3 regions of the Kitasatospora sp. NPDC127060 genome follow, and region 2 is predicted to be linked to each of the others. Evidence: riboswitches for the same ligand, from Rfam matches in the RefSeq annotation. Region 2 holds a riboswitch; each other region holds the start of a gene.
What was found. A riboswitch is a leader RNA that binds a small molecule or an ion and turns the genes downstream of it on or off. The one in region 2 is predicted to bind cyclic di-AMP.

Region 1 (3,268 bases), on a different contig from region 2:
CTGAATGTTGATCTTCGAATGCCGGGAGTCGCACTTCCGTGACCCTCCGTCAGTCCATCCTCCGGCTGTGAGACATCTCACGCCCCCCTCGTGCAACGCGACACCCCGTGACGCACGTCCGGGCAACCGTGCGAGTCCGAACGGGGGCTGGGTGAGGAATGTCCGGATTGTAGGCAAACGGCCCGGACCGGCGCGGCAGGGACACGGCCTCCGCACCACGACCACCCGAAACCCGTACGGCAGCCGACTGCAGGCCTGACGGGCAGATGTCCTACGATCTCCGGCATGAGCACCGCAGCCATCCCGGGCGCGCCACTGCCCGTCCGCACTCCAGGCTCCCGTGCGCGGGGGCGCCACCGCCGCCCCGAGCGCCCCGAGATCCGCACCGGCTCGCCGGCCCTGGTGCTCGCCGTACCCGCGACCCCGGGGCCCGAGTCCCGCTCGGTCGTCGAGGAACTGCTCTCGATCGTCCGCAGTGAGCACACCGGCGTCCAGGCCGCGGTCGGCTACCTCCCGACCGACGGCGCCACCACCGGGGGCGCCGAGGAGCGCACCGTCGCGGAGCTGCTGGCGGCGGCCGCCGAGGCCGGACTGCCGACGCCCGTCGTGGTGCCGCTGGTGCCCGGCCCGCACGGCTTCCTGACCGGGCTTCAGGCTCTCGCGGCCGAGTACGGCGCGACCGTCACCGACGCCCTGGGCCCGCACCCGCTGCTGGCCGAGGCCGTCCACGTGCGACTGTCCGAGGCCGGGCTGGCCCGGGCCGACCGGGCCCGGCTGTTCGCCATCGCGACCGCCGCGGACGGCGTGGTCCTGACCACCGTCGGCGGTGAGGAAGCGGCCGCCGCGGCCGGGATCACCGGCGTGCTGCTGGCCGCCCGACTGGCCGTCCCGGTCGTCCCCGCGGCGCTCGACGTGCCCGGCTCGGTCGCCGCCGCCGTCAACCACCTCAAGGAGACCGGCTCCCAGCGCCCCGCGCTGGCCCCGCTCGTGATCGGCCCGGAGGCGGACTCCGAGCTGCTCGCCACGGCCGCCGAGGAGACCGGCTGCCCGTCGGCGGCGCCGTTGGGCGCGTACCCGACGGTCGGCCAGCTGATCGCCTCCACCTACCTGGCCGCGCTGCCCACGCCGACGGCGGAGGAGCTGGCCGAGGCCGAGGCGGAGGCCGCCGCCACCACCGGGGCCGGTGAGGGCTCCCGCCGCGCCCACGCGGCCGCCGACGGGCCCCTTGAAGGCTGACGGACACCTCCCGTACGACCCGGCGGAACGCCCGCCGCAGAGCCCGCGACCGCCCGTCGCGGCACTCGCACCACCGAAGGGCCCGGAACGACCGCGTTCCGGGCCCTTTCGACGTGTTCGGATCGCCCCACAGGAGAGTTAAGCGGGCAATGCGACGCAATGTCCGTTCTGGTGCCATTTGTCGATGAATTGTCGGCGCGTTGTCCAGCGCTCGATTCGCTGCCGCTCCCCCGGCACGGGGGAGCGCCCTCGTTGCGCTCCAACGCTCCGTCACTTCGCTCCTGAGGCGAAGCCAGTTATCGCAATCCACCACCAATTTGAAAGAAAACGATCATTTGCGATCATGAATTTCGAGCCTTTTGGCGTTTCCCACTAAACCGTGATGCGCGTCACAGGTATTTGCAGTTTTAACTTACGTCTGCATAACGTGCTCCCCGTTCGTGACCACACGGACCCAGTTCATCCGCGACGCCGAGTCCTGCCGTCGGATGTCCTGGCAGCGCGAAAACGCATCACGGCAGGAGCGGGGGAACCACAGGTAAGTCGCCCTAGGCCGTTTTCCGGAACGGTCCAGGGCTAGGGGTGAAGCCGCGCCCACAGCGCGGCCGGGCAACTCCAGCCCGAATCCGACAGCTCACCTCGCAGGCGTGGGAGAGGACCGCGTCTTCATGCTGCCTTCCAACGGCAACCGCCTGTCCAGCCGCACCCGTCGCGTGATCGCCGCCCTCGGCGTCGCCGGCGTCGGCCTCACCGTCCCCTGCCTGACCACCGGCACCGCCAACGCCGCCTCCGTCGCCACCTGGGACAAGGTCGCCCAGTGCGAGAGCAGCGGCAACTGGAGCATCAACACCGGCAACGGCTTCTTCGGCGGCCTGCAGTTCACCTCCAGCACCTGGGCCGCCTTCGGCGGTACCGCGTACGCCCCGCAGGCCAACCAGGCCACCAAGGACCAGCAGATCGCCGTCGCCGAGAAGGTCCTCGCCTCGCAGGGCCCCGGCGCCTGGCCGGTCTGCTCGGTGCAGGCCGGGCTGACCAAGGGCGGCGCCGCCGCCGCGGTCGACACCTCGGCCGGCTCCACCGCCGCCAAGCCGGCGCAGACCCCCGCGCCGAAGACCCCCGCGCCGAAGACCGCCACCCCGAAGGCCGCGCCCGCCCAGGACCAGGCGCAGACCTCGGGTGACTCCGCCTCGTCCGCCGACTCCTCCGCCAACAGCAGCTGGGCGCAGAAGCGTCAGACGCAGGCCCAGGGCGGCAGCTACACCGTCGTCGACGGCGACTGGCTGTCCTCGATCGCCACCAAGCACAACGTCCAGGGCGGCTGGCAGCGGCTGTACGACCTCAACCGCGGCACCCTGACCGACGGCCCGGACACCATCTACCCGGGCCAGCAGCTGACCTTCGGTGACGGCGGCTCGGCCCAGGCCGACCAGTCCTCCACCGCCACCAAGTCCGGCTCGGACTTCGCCTGGTTCGACCGCTCGAAGAAGTCCGGCCAGGCCTCGAACGGCGGTGCCGTGAACGCCAAGCCGATCGACCAGGGCACGTCCACCGCCTCGAAGCCGGCTTCCAAGCCCGCCTCGAAGCCGACCGCCCAGGCGCAGACCCCGGCCCCGGCCCAGGCCGCCACCGGCAGCATGGCCGCGGCCGTCTCCTTCGCCCAGTCGAAGATCGGTCAGGCGTACGTCTACGGCGGCACCGGCAACGGCGGCTGGGACTGCTCCGGCCTGACCCAGGCCGCGCTGCGCGCCGCGGGCATCAACATCCCGCGCGTCGCCGCCGACCAGGCCGCCGCCAGCACCCACGTCTCGCTGGACAGCCTGCAGCCGGGCGACCTGCTGTTCTGGTCGAACAACGGCCAGGACTCCGGCGTCTACCACGTCGCCATCTACATCGGCAACGGCCAGTACGTCGAGGCCGCCAACCCGAGCTCGGGCGTCCGCCTCCAGACCATCGCCAACTGGGCCCCGGACTTCGCCGGCCGGGTCTGAGGACACCGCGCACACCACGCACACGATGCGCACCACGCGCACCG
Region 2 (3,268 bases):
GAGCGAGGACTTGTCCGGGGTGGCGTCCAGGTCGAGCATGGCCTGGTCGATCAGGCGCTGCTCGGTGGCGTCGTAGCCGACCAGCTCCGGGCCGATCTGCTCGATGACGGCCAGGACGGCCTTCTCCACGCCCTTGCCGAAGTAGCGGTTCTTGTCACCGTCGCGCAGCTCCAGCGCCTCGAAGGCGCCGGTCGAGGCGCCCGACGGAACAGCGGCACGACCCGTGCTGCCGTCGTCGAGGCCGACCTCGACCTCGACCGTGGGGTTGCCGCGGGAGTCGAGGATTTCGCGGGCTACGACGACATCGATGGACGGCACGAAGCATCTCCTTGCGGAAGCAGGGTCCGGCTGACGGTGGTGCCGGTCGGCCGGAGGATTGCGGAGTCGTTACGACCAGAGCCTAACCGCCCGGGCTCCCGGGGCCACGTCGACCTCGACTCCGTCTCAGCGTGTGGCCCCGCTACCCACCGGTAGTTCACCTGCCCGACCCGACTTGTCCCACCATCACGGACGAACGCGGACGAAGGGGACCGCCGGGCGCGGCCCCCTCCTCCGTTCGGCTTCCGGAGCCGTGCGGAACGGCTCAGCCGAGGTGCAGCACCTGGCCGGGCAGGATCAGGTTCGGGTCGCCGCCGACCGTGCCGCGGTTGCCGTCGTACAGCGCCTGCCAGCCGCCGGACACGCCCTGGGCGTCGGCGATCGTCGACAGCGTGTCGCCGGAGCGGACGGTGTAGTCGTGGCCGGTCTGGGCGGACGGGGCCTGGGCGGCGCGCGGGGCGGCGTGCTTCGGCGTGTACTGCTGCACCGGCTGCTCGGCGGGCCGCTCGGCCTGCTTCGGCGCGGCGTGCTTCGGGGCGTACTGCTGGACGGGCTTCGCGGCGGGCTTCGCGGCCTGCGGCTGGGCCTTCTGCTTCGGCGCGGACTGCGGCTTGGCGTCCGAGGAGGTGTCCACGGCCGCCGGGGCGCCGCCCTTGCTCAGGCCGGCCTTGACGGAGCAGACCGGCCAGGCACCCGGGCCCTGCGAGGCGAGCACCTTCTCGGCGACCGAGATCTGCTGCGCCCGGCTGGCCTGGTTGGCCTGCGCCGCGTACGCGGTGCCGCCGTACGCCTTCCAGGTGCTGGGGGTGAACTGCAGGCCGCCGGAGAAGCCGTTGCCGGTGTTGATGCTCCAGTTGCCGCCGCTCTCGCACTGGGCGACGGAGTCCCAGACGGAGGCCGGGGCGGCGGAGGCTCCGGTGGCGGTGAGGAGCGGCAGCGCGAGTCCGACGCCGGCCACACCGGCGACGGCGATGGCCTTCTCGGTCTGGGTGCGACGACGATGACGGCCAGTTCCAACGAACAGCATGAAGGTCCCTCTCCGCACGCCTGCGAGGTGAGCTGTCGGGTTCGGACCGGGAGGTGGCCCGGCCGCCGTCGACGGAAACGATTCCGCTCGGGCGGCTTCACCCCAAGCCGTGGGGAGACGGCAACAAACCTGGGTCCCCCGCCCCTGCCCAGGGTCTGGTCGGTTTCCCGTCGCGCGGCGGGCAGGATTCGGCGTTCCGCGCACGGGGTCCGCAGCTGCGAACTCCAGGGAGACTAGACAGATCCTCAGACCGATCACAAGCTCATATCACCGACATCACACAAGAATTACGGCGCGTGCTCGATCGCCTACCAACAGCGGGGCTTTGTCCGGTTTGATGCTCGTTCACACCGCAGCTGGAGCCCGTTCGACGACGTCACGTCAGCGTGTCGGGGCCTCAGGACGGGCGTGCGGGGAGCGGGCTTCCGGACTGAATTCGACCGGAAGTTCGCGCAATCCACGCATGATCAGGCCACCCCGCCAGCGCAGGTCCTCCGGATTCTCGGCCAGCCGCAGATCGGGCAGCCGGGAGAGCAGCGTGGCCAGCGCGGCCCGACCCTCCAGCCGGGCCAGCGGGGCGCCGATGCAGTAGTGGATGCCGTGCCCGAAGCCCAGGTGGGGATTGTCGCTCCGGGCCAGGTCGAGGGTGTTCTCGTCGGCGAACCGGGCCGGGTCGCGGTCCGCCGCCGCCAGCACCACCAGCACCGGGTCGCCGACCGGGATGTCCACCCCGCCGATGGTCAGCGGCCGGGTCGCGAAGCGCCAGGTCGCCAGCTCCACCGGCCCGTCGTAGCGCAGGAGTTCCTCGATCCCGGTCTCCAGCAGCCCGGTCTCCCCCCGGGCCACCGACTCCTGCAGCAGGCGCCGCTGCTCCGGATTGCGCAGCAGCGCGTAGGTGCCGTTGCCGATCAGGTTGACGGTGGTCTCGAAGCCCGCGAAGAGGAGGATGAACGCCATCGCGGCGGCCTCGTTCTCGGTGAGGTGCTCGCCGTGGTCGCTCGCCCGGATCAGACCGGAGATCAGGTCGTCGCCGAGGTCCGCCCGCTTGCGGTGGATCAGCTCCAGCAGGTACGCCCGCATCCGCCTCACCGCCCGCCCCACACCGCCGCGTTGGCCGCCGCCTTGGCCCGGCTTCGTGTGTCGCAGCATCATCCCGGCCCAGTCCCGGAAGTCGTCCTGGTCCTCGGCCGGCACGCCCAGCATGTCGCAGATCGCGTAGATGGGGAGCGGGAAGGCGAACTCGTGGATCAGGTCCGCCGATCCGCGCCGGGCGAAGCCGTCGATCAGCCGGTCGGTCAACTGCTGCACCCGCGGCTCGAACTCGGCCACCCGGCGCGGGGTGAACGCCTTCGACACCAGGCGGCGCAGCCGGGTGTGGTCCGGCGGGTCGATGTTCAGCAGGTGGGTCATCAGGTCCGCCTGCCGCTCCCCCGGGATGCCCACCCGGCCGGTGCGGTGCGCCTGCTCGCTGTGGTGCGCCGGGTTCTTCGACAGCCGGCTGTCCGCCAGCGCCTGCCGGGCGTCCGCGTACCTGGTCACCAGCCAGGCCTCCACGCCGCTCGGCAGGGTGGTGCGGCGAACCGGGGCGTGCTCGCGCAGCCAGGCGTAGGCGGGGTACGGGTCGGCGGCGAACTCCCAGGTGAAGAGCTCCGGGGCGGGCTGCGGTTCGGGCTGGGCGGCGGGCCGGGGGCCCTCGGGCTGAGCTGGCATGCGTCGACCGTAACCGCTGGACCGGACCGGGCCGGACGGGCGCCTGGGCGGCCACCGGGAAGTCACCGGTTCGTCCGTCGCCGGCGAGCGGCGGGCGAGCGGTGCGCGAGGGGCTGGTGAGCGGCGCGCGAGCGGTGCGCCAACACTCCGTGGACGGCCCGTGGACGGTCGGTGGACAGCCCTTGGACAGCTCTTGGCCCGGTGGCAGGCGTG
Region 3 (3,268 bases), on a different contig from region 2:
TCGGCAGCTGGGCCCGCCCGTACCTGGCCGAGCTGATGGAGGCCACCGGCGAGACCGCCAACCTGGCGGTGCTGGAGGGCGGCGAGGTGGTGTACGTCGGACAGGTGCAGTCGCGGCGCTCGATGCGGATGTTCACCGAGGTCGGACGGCGGGTGCAGCCGCACTGCACCGGTGTCGGCAAGGCCCTGCTCGCCCAGCTCCCGGAGGACGAGGCGCGCGCGGTCCTGGGCCCCAACCCGCTGCCCGCGCACACCGAGTACACCCTCACCGACCCGCAGGAGCTGATGGACCAGCTCGCCGAGGCGCGCGAGCGCGGGTACGTGGTGGACGACCAGGAGCAGGAGATCGGCGTCCGCTGCATCGCCCTCGCGGTGCCGGGCGCGCCGACGCCCACCGCGCTCTCGGTGTCCGGCCCGGAGGCCCGGATCCGGGCGCTGGAGGAGCAGACGGGGGCATCCTCGCTGGTGCCGGTGATGCAGCAGATCGCGACCCGGCTCGGGCAGGTCCTGGCACCCTGACGCATCGTCAACTCACCTGGCACGCAGGGGATTGAGCACGGGGACCTGAACGCAAGAACCGGCAGCCGTTTCGACCGCACGGTGGTCGAAACGGCTGCCGGCCCATGAGAGCGGCTGGTCCTGGGGGCTACGCGGGCCCGGCGGCTACGGTCAGCGGTAGACGCGCACGTAGTCGGCCGCGAAGGTGAGCGGGGTGGTCCCCTGCGGCGCGGGGTGGTACTTCCCGGCACACACCGAGAGGTTGAGGATCAGGTACGCCGAGAAGTTGGCGCCCACGCCCTTGTTGTCCGAGTACACCTTGACGCCGTTGACGTACCAGTCCACCGAGTTGGCGCCGTAGTAGGTGCCGATGGTGACCCACTGGTCCTTGGCGACGGCCTTGGCGTCGGTGTAGTACTCGGGGTTGCTCGGGTTGATGTGGTTGGTCAGCTCCAGCAGGTTCGGGTTGTCCGGGTGGTACTCGAAGGAGTCGATCTCCCCGTTGCCGTTCTTCCAGGTCCACAGGGCGGGCCAGGCGCCGGTGCCCGAGGGCATCTTGACCCGGGCCTCGGCGTAGTCGCCGGTCTTGACCTGGAAGCCCTCGGTGGAGCCCTCGGTGGTCAGGAAGCCGGTGTTCCAGGACTGCTGGCCGTTCTCCAGGGTGGGCCCGCCCGGGGTGGCGGTGAAGGTGGCGACGCCGTTCGCGACGGTGACGTTGTTCTTGTTCAGCCAGTCGAGCTTGTTGTCGTCCGGGTTGTGGTTCCCGTACTTGTACGAGGTGCTCTTGTCGCCGACCCAGCGCTGACCCCAGTCGATCGGGCTGTTGAACTCGTCGGACCAGGTCAGCGACTTGCCGGCGACCGGAGAGGACGGCGCGGGCGTCGTCGGGGTGGCCGTGGCGGTCGGCGTCGTGGTGGGTGCCGCGGTGGGCGTCGCCGTCGGGGACGGGGTCGGCGTCGTGGTGGGTGCCGCGGTGGGCGTCGCCGTCGGGGACGGGGTCGGCGTGGACGTACCGGTGGCCGCGACCACCAGCTGCTGCGAGGGCAGGTTGTGCCAGCCGCCGCCGAAGTCCTGCCAGAAGCCGAACTGGGTGTACGTCCCGGCCGGCAGGGTGCGCGCACCGCTGGTGAAGTTGAGCCCGGTCGGGCATATCTGCACGTTGGTCGCGTTCCCCGGGAAGTCCAGGTTGGTGCCGCGCGCGTCGCGGACGCCGACGCCGACCGTCTTGGCGGTGAAGCAGGACGAGGAGTGCAGGCCCAGCGAGGCGGTGGCGGCCCGGCCGGCGACCATGGTGGCCGGAGCCAGCCGGTCCTGGGTGACGGTCGGGGCGGTGGCGGCCTGGGCGCCGGCGACGGACGGCAGCCCGAACAGGCCGGCACCGCTGATCGCGAGCGCCCCGGTGGCGGCGAGGGCGGCGTTGCGGCCGCGGTGGGTCTTACGGGCGTGGCGGGGGGCGCGACGGCGCCCGGCAGGCTGGTGCATGGGGGGTCCTCTGCGACGCCTGCGAGGTGAGCTGTCGGATTCGGGCTGCAGTTGCCCGGCCGCCTGTGGAGCGGCTTCACCCCTAGCCACGGTCCGCACGCTGATGCGTACGGACCGGGCGCTGACCTTGGTTCCCCCGCTCCCGTCCGCTGTGGTGCTCGAGTGCCGGCCGGCGGGTGGACAGGACTCGGCGTCCCGGCGGCGGGGTCCGCGACAGCGGACGACGGTTGCAGGCTAGGCAGGCCGTCCGTGAACGGACAACCTGATCGGGCCGGTTGTCGCACAGCTCACAGTGGTGTCGATCAACGACGCTGCGTGGCGGCCGAGTTGATCAACCTCGGGACCGTGGCCTGGCGATCAGCCGGGCCAGTCGGCCACCTGGCCCTCGGCGCCCGGCGACCAGGCCGACTCCAGGTGGTTCAGCCCGGCGAGCAGCCGGGTGCCGCCGACCTCGCGGTGCCGTCGGTGTCCGACGCGCTCGCGGTGAACACGATGCCGTCGCTGGGCCCGCGGTCCTCGTCCAGCACGCCCGGGATGTCCGCCGACCCCGCCCGCCGGCAGGTAGGTCGGCACCGAGGCGGGGATCCCGGCCCGCCGGAGCGGCGCGATCAGCGAACCGGGGTGGTGGCGGACCCCGCCGTGGCGCGGGGCCGCCCGAGTCCGACCGATCGGATAAATTGGAACCCTGGCGTTTTCCGCGGTGCACAAGTGCACCGAGCCCAGACCACACGGTCCGTCCCGCACTCCCGAGAAGAGGTCCCGCCCCACCATGACCGCGCCCCTGCCCGCCTTCGCCGGCCGTACCTACGTCTTCCGGGCCGACAACGGCGCGGCCTTCCGCAACAGCTACTCGGCCGACGGCACTCGGCTGCGCTGGGAGGGCCTTGGCGAGTCGGCCGGCCAGTGGGAGGACGTGCGGCTGCACGTCGCCGAGGTCGCGCCGGAGATCTACTTCATCAGCTGGACGGAGCAGAGCGGGATCACCGTCAGCCATGTGATGGACCTCAACGCGCTGACCGTACGGGCCTTCTGGACCTTCGAGGGCGAGGGCGGCCGGGTCGGCCAGCTGCACACCGGGACGCTGGAGCGGGTGGCCTGACCGGCGCCGCGCCGTAGCACGCACGAACCCCCGGGGCCTCGGCTCCGGGGGTTCGGCGCGTTCTCTCCGGACGGCGTCGAACGGCTTCAGACGGCCTCGGGCAGCGGTGACGTCACGTGGCCTGGCTCGCCTGGCCCGGCTGGTTCGGCTGGTTCGGCTGGCCCGAGGCGTTCGGCTCGCCCGGCACCTT

Region 1: another riboswitch for cyclic di-AMP. It lies ahead of ACFWIS_RS04020 (transglycosylase family protein); the one in region 2 lies ahead of ACFWIS_RS18730 (transglycosylase family protein).
Region 3: another riboswitch for cyclic di-AMP. It lies ahead of ACFWIS_RS17735 (family 16 glycosylhydrolase); the one in region 2 lies ahead of ACFWIS_RS18730 (transglycosylase family protein).

What each region holds. Positions count from the first base shown of each region.
Region 1 covers NZ_JBHXEG010000004.1:14,107-17,374, forward strand. The annotation lists gene ACFWIS_RS04015 (hypothetical protein) at 286-1,236, shown strand; cyclic di-AMP (ydaO/yuaA leader) riboswitch at 1,735-1,897, shown strand; gene ACFWIS_RS04020 (transglycosylase family protein) at 1,905-3,224, shown strand.
Region 2 covers NZ_JBHXEG010000030.1:75,174-78,441, reverse strand. The annotation lists gene eno (phosphopyruvate hydratase) at 1-318, opposite strand, end outside; gene ACFWIS_RS18730 (transglycosylase family protein) at 584-1,345, opposite strand; cyclic di-AMP (ydaO/yuaA leader) riboswitch at 1,347-1,516, opposite strand; gene ACFWIS_RS18725 (cytochrome P450) at 1,727-3,055, opposite strand.
Region 3 covers NZ_JBHXEG010000028.1:38,009-41,276, forward strand. The annotation lists gene ACFWIS_RS17730 (IclR family transcriptional regulator) at 1-518, shown strand, start outside; gene ACFWIS_RS17735 (family 16 glycosylhydrolase) at 669-1,979, opposite strand; cyclic di-AMP (ydaO/yuaA leader) riboswitch at 1,983-2,146, opposite strand; gene ACFWIS_RS17740 (MoaF N-terminal domain-containing protein) at 2,749-3,078, shown strand; gene ACFWIS_RS17745 (alpha/beta hydrolase) at 3,191-3,268, opposite strand, start outside.